One region of the Vibrio sp. Vb0937 genome, then DNA from elsewhere that is predicted to be linked to it. Evidence: riboswitches for the same ligand, from Rfam matches in the RefSeq annotation. Region 1 holds a riboswitch; the other holds the start of a gene.
The links. A riboswitch is a leader RNA that binds a small molecule or an ion and turns the genes downstream of it on or off. The one in region 1 is predicted to bind cyclic di-GMP.
Positions count from the first base shown of each region.

Region 2: another riboswitch for cyclic di-GMP. It lies ahead of R7P67_RS07305 (TfoX/Sxy family DNA transformation protein); the one in region 1 lies ahead of gbpA (N-acetylglucosamine-binding protein GbpA).

Region 1 covers NZ_JAWOTK010000001.1:296,588-307,653, forward strand. Annotated here, with positions in the region: gene R7P67_RS01310 (MarC family protein) at 1-134, shown strand, start outside; gene R7P67_RS01315 (patatin family protein) at 325-1,197, shown strand; gene gbpA (N-acetylglucosamine-binding protein GbpA) at 1,250-2,713, opposite strand; cyclic di-GMP riboswitch class I at 2,812-2,912, opposite strand; gene R7P67_RS01325 (fasciclin domain-containing protein) at 3,185-3,685, opposite strand; gene R7P67_RS01330 (cryptochrome/deoxyribodipyrimidine photo-lyase family protein) at 3,766-5,247, opposite strand; gene R7P67_RS01335 (DUF6482 family protein) at 5,356-5,661, shown strand; gene R7P67_RS01340 (rhodanese-related sulfurtransferase) at 5,730-6,710, opposite strand; gene R7P67_RS01345 (alpha/beta fold hydrolase) at 7,174-8,469, opposite strand; gene R7P67_RS01350 (D-alanyl-D-alanine carboxypeptidase family protein) at 8,680-9,837, shown strand; gene R7P67_RS01355 (alpha-amylase family glycosyl hydrolase) at 9,922-11,066, opposite strand, start outside.
Region 2 covers NZ_JAWOTK010000003.1:87,398-98,463, reverse strand. Annotated here, with positions in the region: gene torD (molecular chaperone TorD) at 1-473, shown strand, start outside; gene purR (HTH-type transcriptional repressor PurR) at 942-1,946, shown strand; cyclic di-GMP riboswitch class I at 2,234-2,323, shown strand; gene R7P67_RS07305 (TfoX/Sxy family DNA transformation protein) at 2,440-3,030, shown strand; gene R7P67_RS07300 (TVP38/TMEM64 family protein) at 3,145-3,831, shown strand; gene R7P67_RS07295 (DUF2007 domain-containing protein) at 3,852-4,172, shown strand; gene R7P67_RS07290 (alpha/beta fold hydrolase) at 4,204-5,007, opposite strand; gene glgA (glycogen synthase GlgA) at 5,117-6,574, opposite strand; gene glgC (glucose-1-phosphate adenylyltransferase) at 6,564-7,781, opposite strand; gene topA (type I DNA topoisomerase) at 8,390-11,020, opposite strand.

The sequences.
Region 1 (11,066 bases):
ACAAATTGGTCAAAGCGGTTGGACCAAGTGCTCTAAATGTTGTGACTAAAATGATGGGCTTAATTCTAGCGGTTATTGGTACTCAAATGTTCATTGATGGCGCGGGCGAAGCCTATAAAACGGTTTTCTCCTAGATTTCTCTTAGACCTTGCCACCTTGGTTAAGCCCGCAATTACATTTCTAACGGGTACGGATTTTTTGAACTTTAGTTTTCATTTTCTAAGAGAGAAATAAATAGACTTCACCTATTTCAATAATAAGAATATTCAATTGTTGTGATTGCACGAATTTCATTACTCTTTTGGCAAGGAGAATGGGGGAAATATGGCAACAAAAGCAATTGTAGTAGAAGGCGGCGCGATGCGAGGCGTCTTCGCAAGCGGAGTGTTAGATGCGTTTTTAGAGCAGAGTTATAAACCGTTTGATTTTGCAATCGGTGTATCTGCTGGTGCATCAAATTTGATTGGGTATTTGACCGACTACCCGCATCGCAGTATTAACGTCATTACTAAGCTGGCCACAAGCAAACGCTTTTTTGACCCAACTCGCTTCGTTAAAGGTGGGGACCTCATTGATGTGAAGTGGCTGTTTGAAGAATCTAATCGCTTGTATCCCGTCGATGAAAATAAACTGTTTAATGGCGTTCCTTTTCTCGCAGCGACAACAAATGTAGATACAGGGCAAGCAGATTACTATCGCGTGACACGTGATAATTTTCACCATGCGATTGAAGCGACAACAGCATTGCCGATTGCCTACAAGCATACCCCTTGTTTTTCTGGCGGTTGTTATACCGATGGTGGGGTCGCTGACTCTATACCAGTGCGTGAGGCTTATCGTCGAGGGGCTCGCGACATAACCGTAGTACTCTCTCACCCGCTGAATTATGCCAAAAAGCCAGTTAAGACCACATGGCTGATGAAGAAACTGTTTGCGGAGCACCCCAAAATGGCGGATGCGATGTTAAGACGTGCAGATAACTATAATCAATCATTAGAGTTTATTCGTAACCCTCCACCAGGAACACATGTTAGGGTAATTGCCCCACCAGATAATTTTCATGTTCAGCGCTTATCAATGCGACAATCCGTTTTACTAGAAGGGTATGAAATGGGGCTGATTGAGGGGCGAGCGCATCTCACTAGTTTATCTGGTGTTCATGGTTTAGACCGGGAAAATTGTCATTTTTGCGTTTGATTATAAAAGAGCCTCATAGTGAGGCTCTTTTGCGTAACGTTCAAAGGGTGATTTAGTTGACTTTATCCCAAGCCATCTCCCAGTGTGAACCTATTCCAGGCTCGTAATGGTTTGCGCTTTCTTTCCACTGCATACAGTAACCAGAGTATGGGAAAGGTTTACATTGATAAATGCCCCCGTCGCTGGCAAGCACTTTTGTGCCCGCCGTGTATCTAGATAGTCCTTCAGGGAAGACAAAATCGTACTCACCAGATGGTGGTGGCGTTACTGGATCTTCTTTTAAGTGAAAGTCGAGCGTTTGCTGATCCACCAAGTTGCCATCTTTATCCTTAATACGTGTTACGAGCATATGGTGACCCGGCTCCGATTTACTTAAAGCGAGCGATATCGCTTCTACCGAGCCGTCTTTCATTTCGTTTGCCCAACTTGCAAGTGGTTCGCGATGGTGATTGTAAACGGTGAGTTCTGCATTTAAATCGCCTTCAGCAGTTAGTGTCAGATCCAACGTTGTCGGTGTTGACTCAATGATATATTCGTCTGCTAAGCCATCTACTGTGAGTGAGTATTCTGGAACAGGAGTTTCAATGTTATAGCCGATCTCTACTCGCTCAAGGCCGCTATTTGCTTGCAGATACACCGGATTAGTACCATAAACAGGAGTGAATTTATCCTCTGCATACTGCCCGGCTTGCAGTTTTGCTTGTTCTTGGTTTAGCTTAGTCGCGAGTGCGTAAGACCAGTTTTTCGCTTGGCCCATTGCTGCATCGGTAATTTCTAGTTCAGTTCTATACGCTATGTTTTCACTTGCTTGATCAAATACGCGCGTATAAACCGAATCCCCAATATTTAAATCCATTGTAGGAATAATTTGACCGCCTTGCTTCCAATCTGGAATAACGGGACTGTCACCATCAAATTTCACATCGATCACGTTATAAAATGAGGCTGCAGTGTCGCCAACATCCCATACTGCCAGGATGACATGGTATCCCTCGCGAGTAGGCACATTACATTGATGGCTTACCTGTTTCGGGGGTTGAACCATATTGCCGTTGACGACACAGAAAGGAGTTAGATCAAAAGAGTCTCGTGATAGTGAAGCGTTTGGGTTCCAATCAGGCTTGGTGATGTAATATTTCCAGTCGCGCGTCACGTGGTTAGCGGTAAATGTCCATTCAAAAGTTTGTGTACCTGCTTGAATAGTGCGTTTTACCCAACGGTCGGCAGTTTGCTCATCAAGGGCAGCTGCTAAAGCGGTTTCGGCACTCGCTATTTTACCATCGCGAGGCCCTGTTTCGGGAAAGCCATCAGGGCCTTCAACGCTTTGCGGTTCATATTGAATCGCACCGCAGTTATTATTTTTTTCGTTAGTATCTGGCGTTGGATACTTACATAGTGCCGAGCGACTTGCAGCGACACCACCATTGGTTTCTGATACATAACCGTGAGCCGCAGCACCTGAGCTAATGCTTGCAAGTGCTAACGCGAGTACGGATTTGGTTGGAAATGATTTCATCACATGTCCTCTGTTATGGCTGACAAACTAGTGTCACACCCCGGCGCATGCTGAGCATAAAGCAACGCTACAGAAATTGGACTTCTGTAACACTGCGTCATGGTAACCCCGCTATCATGAGCATTCTTTTAGATTTTTAAATGCAGACAGACCGGAAGCTTTGCGTCCCACCCTTTCGAATGGTTTGCCGAAATGTGATTGAGCAGCCAAAATTTAGCTTAAGAATTTACATGTGGAAAAGTAAACGTCACTGACATGGAATCCTGTTCTCAAATTGAAAGATAACGATATCTTAACCTCGTCAATATTGTGCAGTGTCGTCTTGCAAGGTATTGATTTTAATTTTGTTTTTATCTTTTTTATAGTCATGGTGAATGGGTGGGGGTTTGTTGGGGATAAGTGGAGAGGAATCGTGCTAAGGGTGGAAGAAGTTCTGTCTAAAGGGCGGAGTGTACCGCCCTTTGAATGGTGTTATTTCGGCATGATGACAGTATCAATCACGTGAATGACACCGTTTTTAGCTTTCACATCGGTTGCAATGACATTTGCATCGTTAACCATGACTTTATCGCCCATGGTTTTAATCATGACATCTTGCCCCTGAACCGTAGTCGCTTTGTCTAGCTTAACAACATCGGCAGCGATCACTTTCCCTGGGACGACGTGATAAGTCAAAACAGATACTAACTTGTCTTTGTTTTCCGGCATTAAGAGCATGTCGACTGTGCCGTCTGGCAGTTTTGCAAAAGCGTCATCCGTTGGTGCAAAAACAGTAAATGGGCCTTCCCCTTTGAGAGTGTCAACCAGGCCCGCTGCTTTCACCGCAGCAACAAGCGTATTGAAAGAGCCATTTTCAGCGGCAACGTCGACAATATCGGCTTTCATCATGCCATGCTCATGAGCCTGAACGGGAAGCATAAAAGATAATGTCGCCATCAGTGTCGCCGCGATAACTAAGATACGTTTGAACATAATGTGTTCCTTACTAGTTGAGGGTACAACGGATTCCCTGGAGTGTGTTTGCATTTGTACGCATCGTGATTGAAAGATGATCATCGCGTCCTACTTTCTTTTGAGGGTCTAACATGTCGCGCAAGAATTCGTCTGCCTTCTTGTTTCACATCAGCTCGTTTCCGCCACGTCCATAAGCGCTCTCTTGCTGCCTTAGCTGCGTTGTCTGGTGCGATAATAGGTGCAAGGTAACGGCTATCTGGCTGCAATTGATACATGACAGCTTCCATCTGGGTCATTGTCCAGGGCTCGAATAAAAGAGGGGGAGGAACCATTTGTAACTCAGGCACCCACTTGTAGATGAACGTACCGTTAGGATCATGTTCTTGGGCTTGCTTGATCGGATTATAAATACGGATTGTGTTAGTCCCGGTTACTCCTGCTTGCATTTGGAATTGTGGGTAATGAATTCCAGGCTCAAAGTCGAGAAATAGTTGCGCTAAATGCGTTACACCTACTCGCCAATCCATGTTCATGTGGTGAGTAAGAAAGCTAACCAGCATGGCACGCATGCGAAAGTTAATGTAACCAGTGTGGTGCAAACAGCGCATGCAGGCATCAATCAAAGGTACGCCAGTATGCCCGGATTTCCATGCTGCTAACTTTTCTTCATCGAAAGTACTACTTTGTCTAATCAATGGTTCGTAAGCCCGATTAACGCAGTAAAACTCCATGTCGTATTCCGATTCGAATTTTTGGATGAAGTGACAGTGCCAATGAAGCCGTGAAGACAATGCAATTAAGCTGCGACGAAATCCAGCGACTTGCCAGTGTTTCAAAAGGTATTGATAAACTTCACGCAAGGATATGTTACCCCAAGCGAGGTATGGAGAAAGTCGAGTACAGGCTGTGCGTGAGGCTGTGGGACTAGAAATGCTTCGATAGTAATCACGACCTCGACGATGAAAAAAGTCCTCTAGTGTTTTCCAAGCGAGCCGGCTTCCTCCCGTTTGCATTCCTTTGCATTTTGATAGCCAGGATGATGGTGGCGAAAACGAACAGCCGAGAGCTTCTGCATCCAATGAATGCAATAAGTCGGTTTGGATCTCAATAGGGCTTATTGAGGCTCTCATGACAGAGTCCCAATGTTTGTCCCAACCTTGCCGGTTTTTTGCACCTCTGATAACAGCACCGTGTTCGAACTCAAACCAGTCGATGTTCTGCTCATACAGCCAAGCGGCAACTTGTCGGTCTCGTTCAAAGGTGCAGTTGAGTCCTATTTCTTGGTGAGAAAAAACAGCGTTGATTTGATATTGCGCTTGAATTGATTGGAAACATGCTAAGGCATCGTCAAACAGCACCGTGATTCGATGCCCATACGCTTTGAGCGTTTCATCCATGTCTTGCAGTGATTGCCAAACAAATCGCCAGTGGCGCTCAGAATAGTGTGGGTTGTTCAATAGCAATGGTTCAACAATATACAAAAGCACAGTTGGGTGCTTTGTTGATAATGCTTGAGTTAGTGGTTGATGGTCAGTCAGCCTCAAATCTCGCTTTAACCACACGACATTGATTGTTTGCATCGGAATCCTCTTTGTTTCCGATGTTGTACGCAAGTAAACCGAAGAAATCTCATCCAATGATCGGTTTTATTCTACAAAACGTAGAGGTAACTTTCAGGGAGGTGACACATGGCAATACCATTGAGTAAGTTACAAAAATACTTCTATGTAGACAAATTGCTCATTCATTCGCTTGATCTCGCATTGTACCAGGCATCTGTCGTGATTGATGGAGAAGCGCAATTTATCACTGATGACAACGGTATCTTTTTGAGGGCTCATTCCCTGATCGAGATGCAAAAGAAGTGCAGGAATATCAAAGCAAATAAGCAGGTTCTAGTGCATCAAAGTGCTTATGATGAAATGGTGGGGCTACCCGAAGGCAAAAGAGACAATCAACTAGAGGTATTGGTGAGGGATACAAAATTGTATTGAAAGAGTATTGGTGCGTAGTAAAAGCGAGCCACCATACGGCAGCTCGCTAAATATAAGGAGAGTTGGGCTTAGTCTTGTTTACGCTGCGCTTCTTTTTGCGCGTACTTAGCGGCACGTCGGGCTTCTCTTTGCTTGGCACTTTCACCACCAACATGCTGCTCGCCTCGCTGCTCTGCAAGAACAATTTGTTTTTCACGCTCGCGGAATCGAGCAATTTGTTCTTCTGAGTGTGTGCCGTGACATTTTGGACAGCTCACGCCTTGCTCGAACAATTCTGACTGTTTGTCTTCTTCAGTGATCGGTAGACGACAAGCGTTACATAAATCGTAATCTGCTTTTTCTAGCTGGTGGTTCACGGCAACACGACCGTCAAATACGTAACAATCGCCTTCCCACATGCTCTCTTCTTGAGGAACTTCTTCAAGATATTTAAGAATGCCGCCTTCTAGGTGGTAGACCTCATCAAAGCCCTGTTCTTTCATGTAAGCAGTTGATTTTTCGCAGCGGATACCACCGGTACAGAACATCGCAACTTTCTTGTGTTTTGCCGGGTCCATGTTTTCTTTTACATAGTCTGGGAATTCACGAAAGGTTTCAGTATTTGGGTTTACAGCGCCTTTGAATGTCCCGATCTCGATTTCGTAATCATTACGTGTATCGACAACAAACACTTCAGGATCAGCAATAAGATCGTTCCACTCTTGAGGTTTCACGTAAGTCCCCACTACGTGGCGAGGGTCTATACCTTCAACACCTAATGTTACGATCTCTTTTTTCAATTTCACTTTGGTGCGATTGAATGGCTGGGTCTCAGAATACGACTCTTTGTATACGGTGCCAGTCAAACGAGGTTCGTTGTTTAGCCACTCCAGTAGCGTATCAATACCTGCACGATCAGATGCAACAGTACCGTTGATACCTTCACTTGCCAGTAGTAATGTTCCGCGAATATGGTGTTTTTCCATCAACGCAAGTAATGGCTCGCGTAGCTCTTGATAGTTATTCAGCTCAACAAACTTGTACAGCGCACAAACTACATACTGACTCATGAGGTTTCCTTTAAAAATACAGGTGGTCAACGACCTTAAAATTTTAGCGGCACGAAGTATACCTGACTAAACTAGTCGGAAATACGGACAAATTATACGGATATTATGAGTAGGCGGGGCCTGGCGGTCTTTGATAGGGGGTGCATGTCCGCAGGTGAAGCCGCTATGTGTTCAAATTATAAGCATTAATTATAGTGAGTCAGGTAGGTTGGGGCCGATACTTTTGGTTTAAATTTATGTTGTTATTCTGTTTTAGGCCCTTCAAAAAAGTTAGGCGCAAGAAGCACCAAATAATCACCGGAGTCATTGACAAGGAAAGGACATGTCGCAGTTTTATACATGAGGTGGTGAGGGATAAAGGTTTAGGGACAAAGAGTGAATGACTGATCGCCATTGTTCATAAACCGCTATAAACGCCTTTTCACCACATACTGAAAAGGCGTTTTTCTAACGTCTGCTGTGCTTATTTCAACGTAGCTGCGGTCTGTTTGCCCATGGCTATGAGCCTATCGAGAATACGTTCACCGTCGGCACGTAAACCGTTGTGCTCGTACTCATTGGTGATCCACGCTTTTGAATTTGGGATTAACGCGAGCGTCTCTCGACTGATATCCATTTCAACAAACATATCATCGGCGTAAACGGCGCAACTGACAGGCACTTTGTTTTGAGCCAGTTGTGTTTGATCGTACAGCGCAGCCCAATCTTCTTTCGCGGCTAATATTTCTGCGGCGTCTTTTAGTGGCTTGAGGTTAACGTATTGGTCGAACATCCATGGGAAGACCATTTCCCCCGTAAAGTAAAATGGCTTGCCAGATTCATAATTAAACTCTGATCGGGTTTGGCGAACGCGGTGCGCACTCCAATTCGACGCGAAGCTTTGACAGTAAATCGATTCATGCAAAATGGCGTAGATCGGGTTGGTTTGGAAGTTTTGCTGCGCCAACATATCGTTTAAGAACTCATAACGAAGTTGTGGTTTGCCGTTCACTTCAATCAACGCGCTTTCTAGCCAATAGTAAGTTGGTAAGAAAGTATCACTCACACCAAAGTTGATGCCGATTTGTTGAAATTGTTCCACCGTGAAGCGTTGACCATTTGGTAGGTACTCTTCATTTTCTAGCAAGTGATTCGCAATGTTTTGGCAAAGTTGCTGTGCATTGGGAAATTGTTGGAAGAACGCTTGGTTTTTCTCCATGGTGCGTTTGAAAGTGGCTTCATACACATCGTCGGCATGACGCGAGACTGATGGCACGCCACCTGTGATGTAGCTTTGTAGCAAGCTGTCTGGGAACAAAGACAAATAGGTGAGGGAGCAAAAACCACCAAAGCTTTGACCTAAGATCGCCCATTTTTCGACGCCAAATTGCTCACGAATGTATTCCGCGTCGCGCACGATGTTATCCGCTCGGAAGTGGCTCAAGTAGTCTGCTTGTTGCGCTGGCGTAAGGTGAGCAAGCGTCTGGTGATTAATTACGCTGCTGTTGCCCGTACCGCGCTGGTCGAGAAGCAAAACTCGGTACTCTTGCAGGGCGCGTTTTACCCAGCCGTTATTGCCGTTTTGACGCGGAGAGGGAAAGCCAGGTCCGCCCTGAAAGTAAACCAACCAAGGTTTGGTCGATTCTTCATCGCCAACTAGGCAAACCGCACGGGCGAAGACTTCAATGGTGTCTTTGCTCGCGTCTTGGTAATCCAGAGGAACGGTAAAACTGTGGGGAGTGTAATGCAATCCTGCGTCGATAAATGATTGAGCGTTCATTGTTATCTTTATTTCCTTATTGAGGGGTAGCGCTACTTTACTGCGAATGGCATGAAGAACCAATGCTATTTCCCAATTGCCTCTTCAGTTCTATACCTTGATCAAATCAATGTAAGTTCAAGAAAATGAAACGATTAGCGACTGGTGCAACTGGTTGAGTGAGCTATGCTCAATAGAGTTGCGACAAAGTAAGAGCATGGAGGAAGTCGGATGAAAGTGTCACTGGCTCGATGGACAATTGTGACTTGTTTAATAAGCGTACCTACTTTTGCCGTTGTTACGCCCAACCCACCTCAGTTACAGGCAAAAGGCTACGTATTAATGGACTTTCAATCCGGTGCCATTATTGCCGAGCATAACGGGCGAGCAGGCCTTGCTCCGGCGAGTTTAACCAAGTTGATGACCGCTTATGTAGTTGGACAAGAAATCAAAGCGGGGCGTTTGAAATGGGATGATGTTGTCACCGTGAGTGAAAACGCGTGGTCGGCCAAGTTTCCCGGTTCTTCTAAAATGTTCATCAAACCGAAAGATGAAATTAGTGTTGCGAACTTAATGCGCGGCGTGATCATCCAATCAGGAAATGACGCGTGCGTTGCACTGGCTGAGCATGTTGCAGGCAGTGAACGCGGCTTTGTCGCCTTGATGAATGGTTGGGCGGAGAAATTAGGACTGCAAGACACCTATTTTGTGAACTCCCATGGTCTTGATAGTGATGGCATCCAAACCTCACCAACCGATATGGCAAAACTCATGCAGTCGATCATCAGCGATGTTCCTGATGTGTATGCGCTATACAGCGAGAAAGTCTTCAAGTGGAACGACATTACGCAGTACAACCGCAATAAGTTGTTATGGGACAATTCCATTGATGTCGACGGGGGCAAAACCGGCTACACCAGCAATGCCGGATACAGCTTGGTGAGCTCGGCCAAAGAAGGAAGAATGCGCCTTATCTCGGTGGTGATGGGTACGCCAAGTAAACAGGCTCGGATCAGCCAATCGAAGAATCTACTCAGCTATGGTTTTCGTTTTTATGACACCAAGCAAGTTGCTAAGCAAGGCCAAGTTGAGTCTAAAGTTCGCGTTTGGAAGGGAAATACCAATAAAGTTGAGGCGATCTTTGCTAAAGATGCCTATCTCACTCTGCCTCGTTCAATGACGGCTGGGCTTGATAAGAGTGTGGTGCTAAATGAACCGTTGATTGCGCCGATCGCGCAAGGAGACGAGATTGGTAAGATCGTTTGGAAAAGCGATGACAGTACCGTGGCTAGTTATCCCTTGGTCAGCAGCCAAGCGGTAGAAGAGGGCTCGTGGTTCGGTCAGCTTTGGGACAGTCTGGTGCTGTGGGTGAAATCGTTCTTTAACTAGAATAAAAACGAGCAGAAGTGTCTTTCTGCATTTTTTTGTTGATGGCCGCCCAGCTAAACGCTGGGCGGTGTTTTATTTAACGGTTTATTCCGACAAGGTGATGATTGGTAAATCGTCCCAAATCTTACTTTCATCCGATGCGCCACCGGAGAAGTTCCAAGGGCCTTTGTCTTGTTCTAGCGGACGGTAAGTTGCCGAAAGGCCGTCTAAGTCCCAAGTCGTGACATAGAATCGGATTCCATCGAGCGACTCTGGGCGGCCTAATGCATCGCTAGCAAAGTCCATAGAAATGGTGTTGTTGGCTTTGTCTACTGTCACTGTTGGTGCTGGAGTTACGGCTTCTCCCCATGTCGTCGCATTTGCTCCTTTGGTGCTGTAAATCGAGCTTTGCCAGCCAAAAACAACCGCATTGCGACTCCAGGTTCCGTTTGGCATAGAAGCGTTGATCTTCGGTAGCTCAGACAAGTTGGTTGCGGCTTCTTCCGGTAAATCAATAAAGATGGTGAAACCCACGTGGTCGAAGCCGTTTGGTGGCAACCAAGTGTCGGTGATTTTGTCCATAGTGAAGGTCAAACGTACGTTACTGCCAACGGTAAACACTTCTGCTTTGTTGATCGCGAGTTGGCTGTTGTCTTTGTCGAACGTTGGATCGGTTGGTAATGAGTAGTTGCCATTAGGGCCGCCCACGCCGTCTTGTGCATCGCCCGCATCATCAATGGTGTCGTCCGGCGTGTTTGACCAGCTTAGGTTGGAGACAAAATTCACGTCCTCGATGCCTGCTTTTTTCTCGGTGGAATAAATCGCGAAGCGGTGCTGTTGCTCGCCAATCGCAAAATGACGAGTCGACAGCGTGACACTAAACTGACCATCAGCACCTACAGTAATGGTTTGCGCTGTTTCCAAGTTACCATCGACGACGAGGTTCAACTTCTCGTTGGCGTTCGCACTACCCGCGATAACAATATCACCAGTGATGGTTTGCCCTTCCCAATCCTGTGCCAGTTGGATTTTGAGGTCTGGGGTATCTACAGATTGGTTGTTGCTTGTTTTTGAGTAAATCACTGCAGACTTGGCTGGTAGCTCAAGGGTTACGTGACCATTTTCATCTGCGATTAACTGTTCTGGAGCTTCTGCCCAGTTCGACATGATTTGTTGTTTGAAGACGGTGCCGCCAACTTGTTCTACATCGAGTTGGTTCATCAACATCGGCGAGTTGGATGTATTCATCA
Region 2 (11,066 bases), on a different contig from region 1:
TAGTTGATGCATTGAATCGGTTACAAGATCGTGAAGATGCACAACTAGAGCTTGCAGCTGACTTTTGTGAACTGTTTTTGAAGACAGAAAAATACGGCGCTCTTCCTTACGCATCCATGTACATTGGTGAATCAGGTTTACTGAATGACAAGCCAGCTGAGGAAATGGAAAAGTTGATGGCTGAATTTGGCGTTCAAGTAGACGAAAACCTAAAGGAACCTGCGGATCACTTAGCCGTTGAGCTCGACTTTCTCGGGAACATGATTATCCGCTCAAACGAGCTTGAACAAGAAAAACACATGGAAGAAGCCTTCGTTAAACAAAACGACTTTATCCAGCAACAATTGATGTCTTGGTTACCTCAGTTTTCAGACAAATGTAAAAAATTCGACGAATTTGGATTTTACTCGAGTGTCGCGAAACTATTAGTTGCATTTTGTAAACTAGACAGCGCCTACCTTCTTGGTGAATAATTGCCGCCTATTTTTAGGGAGCCTGCCTATCGGGCTTCCTGTATGCCTGAAAGTGACCAATTGTAAGTAACTTGGGTATAATATTCGTTTGCCTTAACTTAGCGCAAAGACGCTTGGTTATTTAGCAGTCAAAATGTGACTTCAAATACACAAATCTCTTGCTGAAAACATTGCTAGTCAGTCCACATAGGGCTAAAATGTGAGCGCAAACGATTAAATATGATTTATATGTAAACCGCTGAAATATAGCGGTTTTTGTGTTTTCTTAACAGGTTGATGGCAATTTCTCATCAGATAGAAAAAAGATAAAATTCATCGACCGATGCTGCTACGTACCCTTTTGTCGCACTTGGATCAACCGCTGCCGAGACACTTAGCGCCAATTTTATATTGCTAGGTGTGAAACCATTAGAGCATCAGGTACATCCAATACGACATATTTCAGTAGCTCGATACAGGACACCATTTATGGCCACGATAAAAGACGTTGCTCGCTTAGCCGGCGTTTCCACTACGACAGTTTCGCACGTTATCAATAAAACGCGTTTCGTTGCAGAAGCAACGCAAGAAAAAGTAATGAAAGCCGTTGACGAGCTGAATTACGCGCCAAGTGCCGTTGCACGCAGCCTAAAATGCAACTCAACTCGTACGATTGGCATGTTAGTAACTCAATCAACTAACCTATTTTTCTCAGAAGTGATTGATGGCGTTGAGAGCTACTGTTACCGCCAAGGCTATACTCTGATTTTATGTAACACAGGCGGGATTTACGAAAAACAACGCGATTACATTCGTATGCTGGCTGAAAAGCGCGTTGATGGCATCCTAGTGATGTGTTCTGACTTAACCGAAGAACTAAAAGAGATGCTTGACCGTCATGCGGACATTCCTAAAGTGGTCATGGATTGGGGCCCAGAGAGCTCGCAAGCAGACAAAATCATGGATAACTCAGAAGAAGGTGGCTACATTGCGACCAAACATCTGATTGACAATGGTCATACGGATATCGCTTGTCTAAGCGGTCATTTTGAAAAGCTTGCTTGCCAAGAGCGCATTGCAGGTTTCCGTCGCGCAATGAGCGAAGCGAACCTAGCTGTAAATGAAGACTGGATCCTTGAAGGTAACTTTGAATGTGATACGGCCGTATTAGTTGCAGATAAAATTACCGCAATGGACAAGCGCCCGACGGCGGTATTCTGTTTTAACGACACAATGGCTCTAGGCCTAATGAGCCGCTTGCAACAAAACGGGATCAAAATTCCTGAAGATATTTCAGTGATCGGCTACGACAACATAGAGCTTGCGGAATACTTCTCTCCACCGCTAACGACTATCCACCAACCTAAACGTCGTGTTGGTAAAAATGCATTCGAAATTCTACTTGAGCGTATCAAAGATAAAGAACACGAAAAACGAATTTTCGAAATGCAACCTGAGCTTGTAATTCGAAATACTGTGAAAAAAATGAACTAAATTTCACTGTATTTAACCGTGTTAAATAAGCGCTCTACAGGGGCGCTTATTTTTTTGGAAAAATTAAGCATTCTCTAATACTTCACACCACTCTAATAACAATTGACTAACGTTAACTCCCTGTTTTATATAAATGTAATATATATTAAGAACTCCTTTTCAAAGGCCAATTTGCACCTTTCCATATGCAAAATAGAGCATTCAATCTATCATTTTTATTGAACCGAAATCACACTTTTAACGCTAAACCGTGATGTTAATTCAATATAAGAAGTATGCTCATTGTGTCACGCACAGGGCAAACCATTCGAAAGAGTGGGACGCAAAGCCTCCGGCCTGAACCATATTACGATATGGAAGGTAGCGGGGTTACCGATGGCAAGTGTGTAAGCAATGACTTTACTCTGTAATGACATTGTTTTTACGCATGTTTGCTACTCTCTCGGACCTGACTTTTGGTGGCGTAATATTAATTACACCGAGATAACAAAACATGGATAAACCGATACTCAAAGACTCTATGAAGCTATTTGAGGCACTTGGTAATATCAAGTCGCGCTCAATGTTTGGTGGCTTCGGACTATTCGCTGATGAAACAATGTTTGCACTAGTGGTAAACAATCAGCTTCATATCAGAGCAGACCAAAAAACTTCATCTGACTTCGAGAAACAAGGGCTAAAGCCTTACGTTTATAAAAAACGTGGCTTTCCAGTCGTTACAAAGTACTACGCTATTTCCAGCGATTTATGGGAATCAAGCGAACGCTTAATCGAAGTAGCGAATCAATCATTGAAAAAGGCAAAGCTTGAGAAAGAACAGCAAGCAAGTACAAAGCCTAACCGTTTGAAAGATTTGCCTAACTTACGACTGGCTACCGAGCGCATGCTAAAAAAAGCCGGCATCGAATCCGTAGAGAAGCTTGAAGAGGAAGGTGCGCTTAACGCCTATAAAGCGATAAGAGATACGCACTCTGCAACCGTCAACATTGAGTTGCTATGGGCACTAGAAGGTGCTATCAACGGCACTCATTGGAGTGTGGTACCTCAAGCTCGCCGAGATGAGTTGATGAACGGCCTCCAATAAAAGTCGGCCTAAAAACTATCTTGTAAAACCGCAGTCTAATCTGCGGTTTTTTTGTGAAATTTTTTCGGTTTTCCTACTGTCTTATTACATATATCCCAAATTGGAATCAAAATTATGAATAAGAAACTGATATTAGGTCTCATCCTACTAGCGGCTATCGTCTTTTTAGGTATTAACTTTGGCCAGTATTTAACCTTAGAGAATGCAAAAGCCCAACAAGAAGCACTAACTACATACATCGATCAGAATTTTGTATTCTCGGCTGCGATTTACTTTTTTACCTACATTGCAATTACCGCTTTTTCTATCCCAGGAGCGGCAGTAGTCACCTTACTTGGTGCAGCCTTATTTGGTTTTTGGACAAGCTTGCTACTGGTTTCTTTCGCTAGCACTATGGGGGCAACACTGGCCTTCTTGAGCAGCCGATACTTATTGCGTGACTGGGTACAAAACAAATTCGGAAATAAACTCAACGCAATTAATCAAGGTGTCGAAAAAGACGGAGCTTTTTATCTATTTTCCTTGCGTCTAATCCCTGTATTCCCTTTCTTTCTAATCAACTTACTGATGGGCTTAACACCGATGTCTGTAGGTCGATTTTATCTCACTAGCCAAATAGGTATGCTGCCAGGCACAGCCGTATATCTGAATGCAGGTACTCAATTAGCAACAATTGAAAGCCTATCGGGCATTGTTTCACCCGCAGTATTAGCGTCTTTTGCGCTATTGGGACTATTTCCAATCATCACTAAATGGGTTATGAATAAAGTAAGGCCGACACCAAGTCAGCAAAACTCGTAATTGGTGAAGTGGGTATTTTGATGAAAATATTTATCGCTAAAAACCCAGCAGAAGCACACATTGTATGTGAGCTGCTTAAAGTGGAACAAATTTACTGTGAAGTTCGCGGAGAAGGTATTTTCGGCTTAAAAGGAGAACTGCCGTTTGGTGATGATACCGATCCTTATGTGTGGCTTTTTGACACGGCACAAAAGATGAAAGCTGAAGAAATAGTAAAAGCATATCGAAAACAATCCGATAGGCATGAGTATCAAGATTGGCAATGCCCAAAATGTCATGAAATAAACGAAGGGCAATTTGGTGCATGTTGGCAATGTGGATATCAACTAGGAGAGCTATAGCGGCTCTCCTATTCAGTGGATGCACTCAGTTTTAAGCACATACAGCTTGCTGTTTAATAAACTCGATGGAGTGTTGATTGAAGTCTTCTGGACGCTCTACATTGCATACATGACCACAATTCGGGATTTCTCGTAGAATGCTGAGCTTATGTGCTGCAACCATTTCTTTGACAGGTTTAATAAACATGTAATCCCTGTCGCCCATTAAGTAAAGAGTCGGAATGGGTAACTCTCGATCTTTAAAATATTTCATTAACGGATTTACATCAGCGGCAAGAATAAACCAACGTTTAAATTCTTTTTGGCAAAGCTTCTTGGCTTCGCGAATAAAAAGGTGGCGAGATTCTCGTTGGCTTCTTTGAGGCATAACAATATAAGCGAACAGTTTGTAGAGCCACATGTACGGCAGGATATGCTTACAAAAATTACCTAATTTCACCAATATCTGAGAACGAGTGTTAAGCCTTGTGACAGCACCGCCGAGCACCATCGAACGTACGCGCTCCGATGACAATTCAGCAAGGTTTCGAACAATAATTGTACCAAGCGACATACCGACAAAATGAGCGGATTGGATCTTTAAATGGTCCAACACTTTCAAAATATCTTGGGTAACTTCCGTAAAGGTATAACGGCTAGCAATGAGCTCTTTAAGTAACTGATTTGACTTTCCATGACCTCTTAAATCGATCAGCAATAAGTTAAAGTGTTGCTTGTAAGCTTTAATTTGCTTGAACCAAATAGAAGAGCTACCACCAGCACCGTGCACAAATACAACCCACTCATGACTAGTAGGGTGCAAATAAGTTTTATGAAAAAGTAGCGGCTGGGTCATATTCAGTATCAAAAAGATCGTGCTATTAAGTAAAAAGCCATCCTACCACACTCCCCTTACTCAAGATAATAAAGGCACCTCATTCGGTGCCTTTCGTTACAATTTTAAGTCAAACTAACGCTGAGTGGTAAAGCTGCAAATAAGATTCTGCGGCCTTTTGCCAACAAAAGTCTTGTTGCATCGCGTGCAACTGTACTTTATTCACTTCAGGCTCGTTTTGAGCGTAGAGCAACAGTGCCCTTAGCATCGTTAACAACAATGCCTGCGGTGTCGGTTCGAAAAAAACAAACCCCGTTGCTTCAGATGGGTTTACATCATAATCGCTAACGCTGTCCTTTAAGCCACCAACACCGCGTACTATCGGTAATGTCCCATAAGCCATACTATAGATTTGGTTTAAGCCACATGGTTCAAACTCAGAAGGCATCAAGAAGAAGTCAGAACCAGCTTCAACGATATGCGCAAGTTCATTGTCATACGCTTCTACAAAGGCAAATTTGCTAGAAAACTGCGCGGCAACCTCTCGTAACTGAGCGGCAAGAACAGGGTCTCCGGTCCCAACGACAACTAGCTGAACATCGTGCTTCAAAAAATCGGCCAAAGCAGGCAACAAGTAATGAACGCCTTTCTGCTGGGTCAACCGACAAACCATACCGAACATAGCTACATTTTTTTCGGGCAAATTTAGTCGTTGTTGTAATGCTTTTTTACAAGCTTTCTTCCCTTGCGACATACTTTGCTGGTCGGCGCAGTAATTAACCGGCAAGTAGGTATCAGTTTCCGGATTCCAAGCGCTGTAATCACAACCATTCAAGATGCCGACTAAGTCCTGCGCACGTTGCTGAAACTCCCAAGCCATGCCGTGACTGCCAAGCTCTGTTTTTAGTTCCTCTGCGTACGTAGGGCTAACCGCGTTTATCTTATCTGCATTCATTACACCAGCTTTAAGCATCGTAATATGCGTTGCACTCACCGCAGCATCGGGAACGTTTCTACAATGAAACTCTGGCAAACACTGCACGTCTTCATAACTAAATACGCCTTTAAAGACCGCATTGTGAATTGAAATGACGCTTTTAGTATGAGCAAAAAACGGATCATTGCCATACCTGTGCTTGAGCAAAAATGGAACAAGACCTGTGTGCCAATCGTTCGCGTGTATGATATTAGGTTGAAAGGCGAGCTTGGGTAACATATCGAGACATGCTGCACTAAAAAACGCAAAGCGCTCGCCGTTATCAGTATACGCTTGGTTGTTCTCCGCATACATTGATGGTCGATTGAAATACGGCGGACAATCAATCAGGTAAACAGGATTTTGACCTAACATGAGCCGCAAAACTCGATACTCCGTATGCGGCCATGATGTTAATTCTGTTTCTAATACAACTTCTGCGTCTGCGAGTTTATCAATACTGCTGTACGCAGGGATGGTAATTCTTACGTCTTGCTGTAGGTTTTGAAGGGCTTCCGGTAGTGCCTTGGCAACATCTGCCAAGCCACCACTTTTAATGAGGCCTTCAACCTCAGAAGCTACAAACAGAATAGATAAGTTGTTAGTAGCCAACTCGAGCTCCTTTCGGAATAACAACAATGCCCTCCTCAGACACGTGGAAGTGTTTTTTATCTTCTTGAAGATTCACACCAATCTGAGTACCAGGAGCAATATCGGCATCCTTGTCGACAATCACACGACGTAAAACACAGCCTTCGCCAATTTTTACGTCACCAAGAAGTATACATTCGCTGATATCGCAAGCAGAAGCAATATTACTGCGAAAACCAAGCACCGACTTTTCGATTCTTGAGCCTCTAACATAGCTGCCATTACACACTAAACTATCGATTATCTGCACACGACCATTATCAGAGTCGGTAAATGTCGCAGGTGGCAATGGTGGGTAGTAGGTGTGCAATGGCCATTTACGGTTGTACAGCGAAAATGGAGCATCTTTTTCTAGCAGATCCATATGCGCTTGCCAGTACGCATCAATAGTTCCGACATCACGCCAGTACACCTCTTCTTTTTCGCCACTGATTTTGTTGGTACTGAAGTCATACACGAACACATCACCTCTAGGGAACATCTTTGGAATGATGTCCTTTCCAAAATCATGTGATGAAGCTTCATTATCCGCATCTTCGACCAACTCTGAGAACAGTACCTGAGCTTCAAAAACATAGTTACCCATTGAAACTAAAGCGTAATCAGGGTCACCAGGAATCGACTTCGGATTTGCTGGTTTTTCTTCAAAGCCAATCATACGACCTTCACTATCCACTTCGATAACCCCAAATTGCGACGCCTCTTTTAGTGGCATGCGCAATGCAGATACCGTCAGAGAAGCCTGCTTTTCTGAGTGAAAGTTCAGCATTTGTTTGATATCCATCTTATAGATATGGTCAGAGCCAAAAATACAAACTTGCTCTGGTTCCTCTAATTCCATAAAACGCAGGTTTTGATAGATCGCGTCCGCCGTCCCTTCGTACCAACGTTTACCAGTACGCATTTGAGCGGGAATAGGATCGATAAAGCGGTCTGTAATGCCGTTGATGTTCCACCCCTTTTTTAAGTGATGGAATAAAGATTGAGATTTAAATTGGGTTAGGACGTAAATGCGCATCAGATCCGCATTAACAAAATTGTTTAGAGCAAAATCGATCAATCGATAACTACCACCAAACGGTACCGAAGGTTTACTGCGAGATTCCGTTAAAGGTCTCAAACGAGAGCCTTCACCGCCAGCAAGAATCATTCCCAAAACACCAGCCATTTGTTGTTCTCCATATCGTTATAGCTTGGATTTGGTACTCGCTTGAATGAGTCATACTCGGGGAGTCAAGCGAATACATTTAGCAACCGTCTCTGAGTTTCTGTGAACTCTTACAACACGGATAAAAAAGCTACGGCACTTCCAGTATGCAACGTCCACTCTTTCCTTATTTTTTGACGCAAACAATGCACACAGTTGCACTAATTTTTGTAATAAATTATCTAAGCGGGTTCTAAATTACAATTTTTAATACGCCATTCTGTGTACCATACAGCTCTTGCGTACTCAAGACGATATCTAGATCACACATGGAAAAGCAAACGATTACATTGTGAAAACAATTTACGAACGGATTCACTACACCGCCGATTTTTTAGCCCAATGTATAACAAATATGTGAATGCAAAATGAAAGTTACAACGAATATTTTTTACATAAAAAATACATCAGCGACTACGAAATATTGATGCTGGGATCTTCTCGCGTCAGCAAAACTCAGTCAAAGCAGCAAAGATCTATACGAACAACACAGTGGCCTTTACGCAAAAACAAAACGCAAAAAAGGCAGCGATATCGCTGCCTTTTTACATTACTTAGATCGTACGTTTTTATGCTTTCGCTTTTTTACGCTTATCAGTGACTTCCCACTTACCGTCAACAAAGAGCGCTGTCCAACCAGATGGTTTGCCATTCTCTTCCGAACGAACGTAGTTCTCTTTTGTTTTGCGACTAAAGCGTACGACTGCAGGACGACCATCAGGATCTTCTTGCGGCGCAGTTGCTAGGTATTTGAACTTCTCAGGTAAACGCTCTTCAAAACGTGCCAGTTCAGCAACCAAAGGAGCACGTGTCTCGCGCGATTTAGGGAAGTTGCTTGCCGCCATAAATAGACCTGAAGCACCATCACGAAGTACGAAATACGCATCTGAGTTTTCACATGGCAACTCGGGGAAATGAACAGGATCTTCTTTCGGGGGCGCGACTTCGCCATTCTTCAAGATCTTTCGAGTGTTCTTGCACGTTTCGCTCGTACAATCCATGTATTTACCAAAGCGACCGTTCTTAAGCACCATATCAGAGCCACATTTGTCACATTCAACAACTGGACCATCGTAGCCTTTTACTTTGAACTCGCCGTATTCAACAAGGTAGCCTTCACAGTTCGGGTTATTACCACAAACATGCATCTTACGCTTGTCATCAATCAGGTATGCGTCCATCGCTGTTTCACAGATCGGACAACGCTTTTTAGCACGAAGAGCTGCGGTTTCAACGTCTTCTTCTAGAACGTTAATAATACCTTCTTCGTCACCCAAGTTGATGGTTGTCTTACAACGCTCTTTTGGTGGTAACGCGTAACCTGAACAGCCTAAGAACACACCTGTTGAAGCAGTACGGATGCCCATTGGACGGCTACACGTCGGACACTCGATATCTGTCATGACGATGTGGTTTAACTTCATACCGCCTTCTGACTCATCCAGCTCCGCTTTTTCAAGATCGCCAGTAAAATCAGCAAAGAAGTTGTCTAACACAGCTTTCCAGTTCACTTCACCTTCAGCGATTTGGTCCAATTTCTGTTCCATACGCGCAGTAAAGTCGTAGTTCATCAAATCGTTAAAGCTGTCATCAAGGCGGTCAGTAACAATTTCACCCATTTTTTCAGCGTAGAAACGGCGCTGATCAACTTTCACGTAGCCACGATCTTGAATCGTAGAAATGATCGATGCGTAAGTCGACGGACGACCAATACCTCGTTTCTCTAGCTCTTTAACCAGTGCTGCTTCAGTGTAGCGCGCAGGTGGCTTTGTAAAGTGCTGTTTAGGGTCAAGTGACTCTAAGCTTAGCTTATCGCCAAGTTGTACCGCAGGAAGGATTGTATCCTCGTTTTTGCCCATTGGACGCTGTACACGAGTCCAGCCGTCAAATTTAAGGATACGGCCTTTCGCTTTAAGCGTGTATTCTGCCGCTTTTACACTGATGGTTGTTGAATCGTATTCTGCTGGCGTCATTTGACACGCTACAAACTGATTCCAAATCAAAGCATAAAGTTTGTGCGCATCAGCATCGACACCTTGCAGGTCTTCCGCCTTAACACCCACATTTGAAGGACGGATCGCTTCGTGCGCTTCCTGTGCCCCTTCTTTGCTACCGTACGTCAATGGTTTCGCTGGCAGGTACTTATCACCAAACTCAGAACCAATAAAGTCACGTACAGCGTCCACAGCCTCGGCACTTAGGTTAGTCGAGTCCGTACGCATATAAGTGATGTAACCGGCCTCATAGAGGCGCTGAGCTAGCATCATGGTCTTTTTCACGCCGTAGCCCAGACGTGTACTTGCTGCCTGTTGAAGCGTAGAGGTGATGTAAGGTGCTGAAGGCTTGCTCTTTGTAGGGCGGTCTTCACGCTTACATACTTCGTAACTTGCATTCTCAAGTACAGACATCGCTGCTTTGGTTTCTGCCTCATTAACTGGCTTAAACGCAGAACCGTCTTTCTGAGCAACAAGCAGTTTAAAGTCCACTTTGTCTTTCGTTTTCGTATTCGCATGAATGTCCCAGAATTCTTCTGGTACAAACGCGTTAATCTCACGCTCACGCTCAACTAACAATTTCACCGCAACAGACTGCACTCGACCAGCAGATAAGCCACGAGCCACTTTTTTCCAAAGTAGAGGTGAAACCATAAAACCAACGACACGGTCCATGAAGCGACGTGCTTGTTGGGCATTTACACCATCCATGTTCAGCTCGCCAGGTGTCTGGAAAGCTTGTTGGATCGCGTTTTTCGTAATTTCGTTAAAAACTACACGTTTGTATCGCTCTTCATCGCCACCGATGATCTCACGAAGGTGCCATGCGATTGCTTCCCCTTCGCGGTCCAAATCGGTTGCGAGATAAACGCAATCTGCGTCTTTGGCGAGTTTTTGTAGTTCGTTGACAACTTTTTCTTTGCCTGGAAGGATTTGGTAATTCGCTTCCCAGTCATGATATGGGTTAATCCCCATCTTTTTGATCAACGCTTTGCGGTCTTTCTCTTTTTTAACGCGCGCTTTCTCTTCCGGACTCATCCCTTTAGTTGAGATGGCTGCGGCTTTTTTCTCACCAGTGCTTTGACCGGCCGTAGGCAGATCACGCACATGACCAACACTAGACTTAACAATAAAGTCTTTACCAAGGTACTTATTTATCGTCTTTGCCTTGGCTGGTGACTCCACTATAACGAGTGATTTACCCATAACTGACTCTAACGTCCTTCATAATAATGCGGGTAGAAACCTTGTT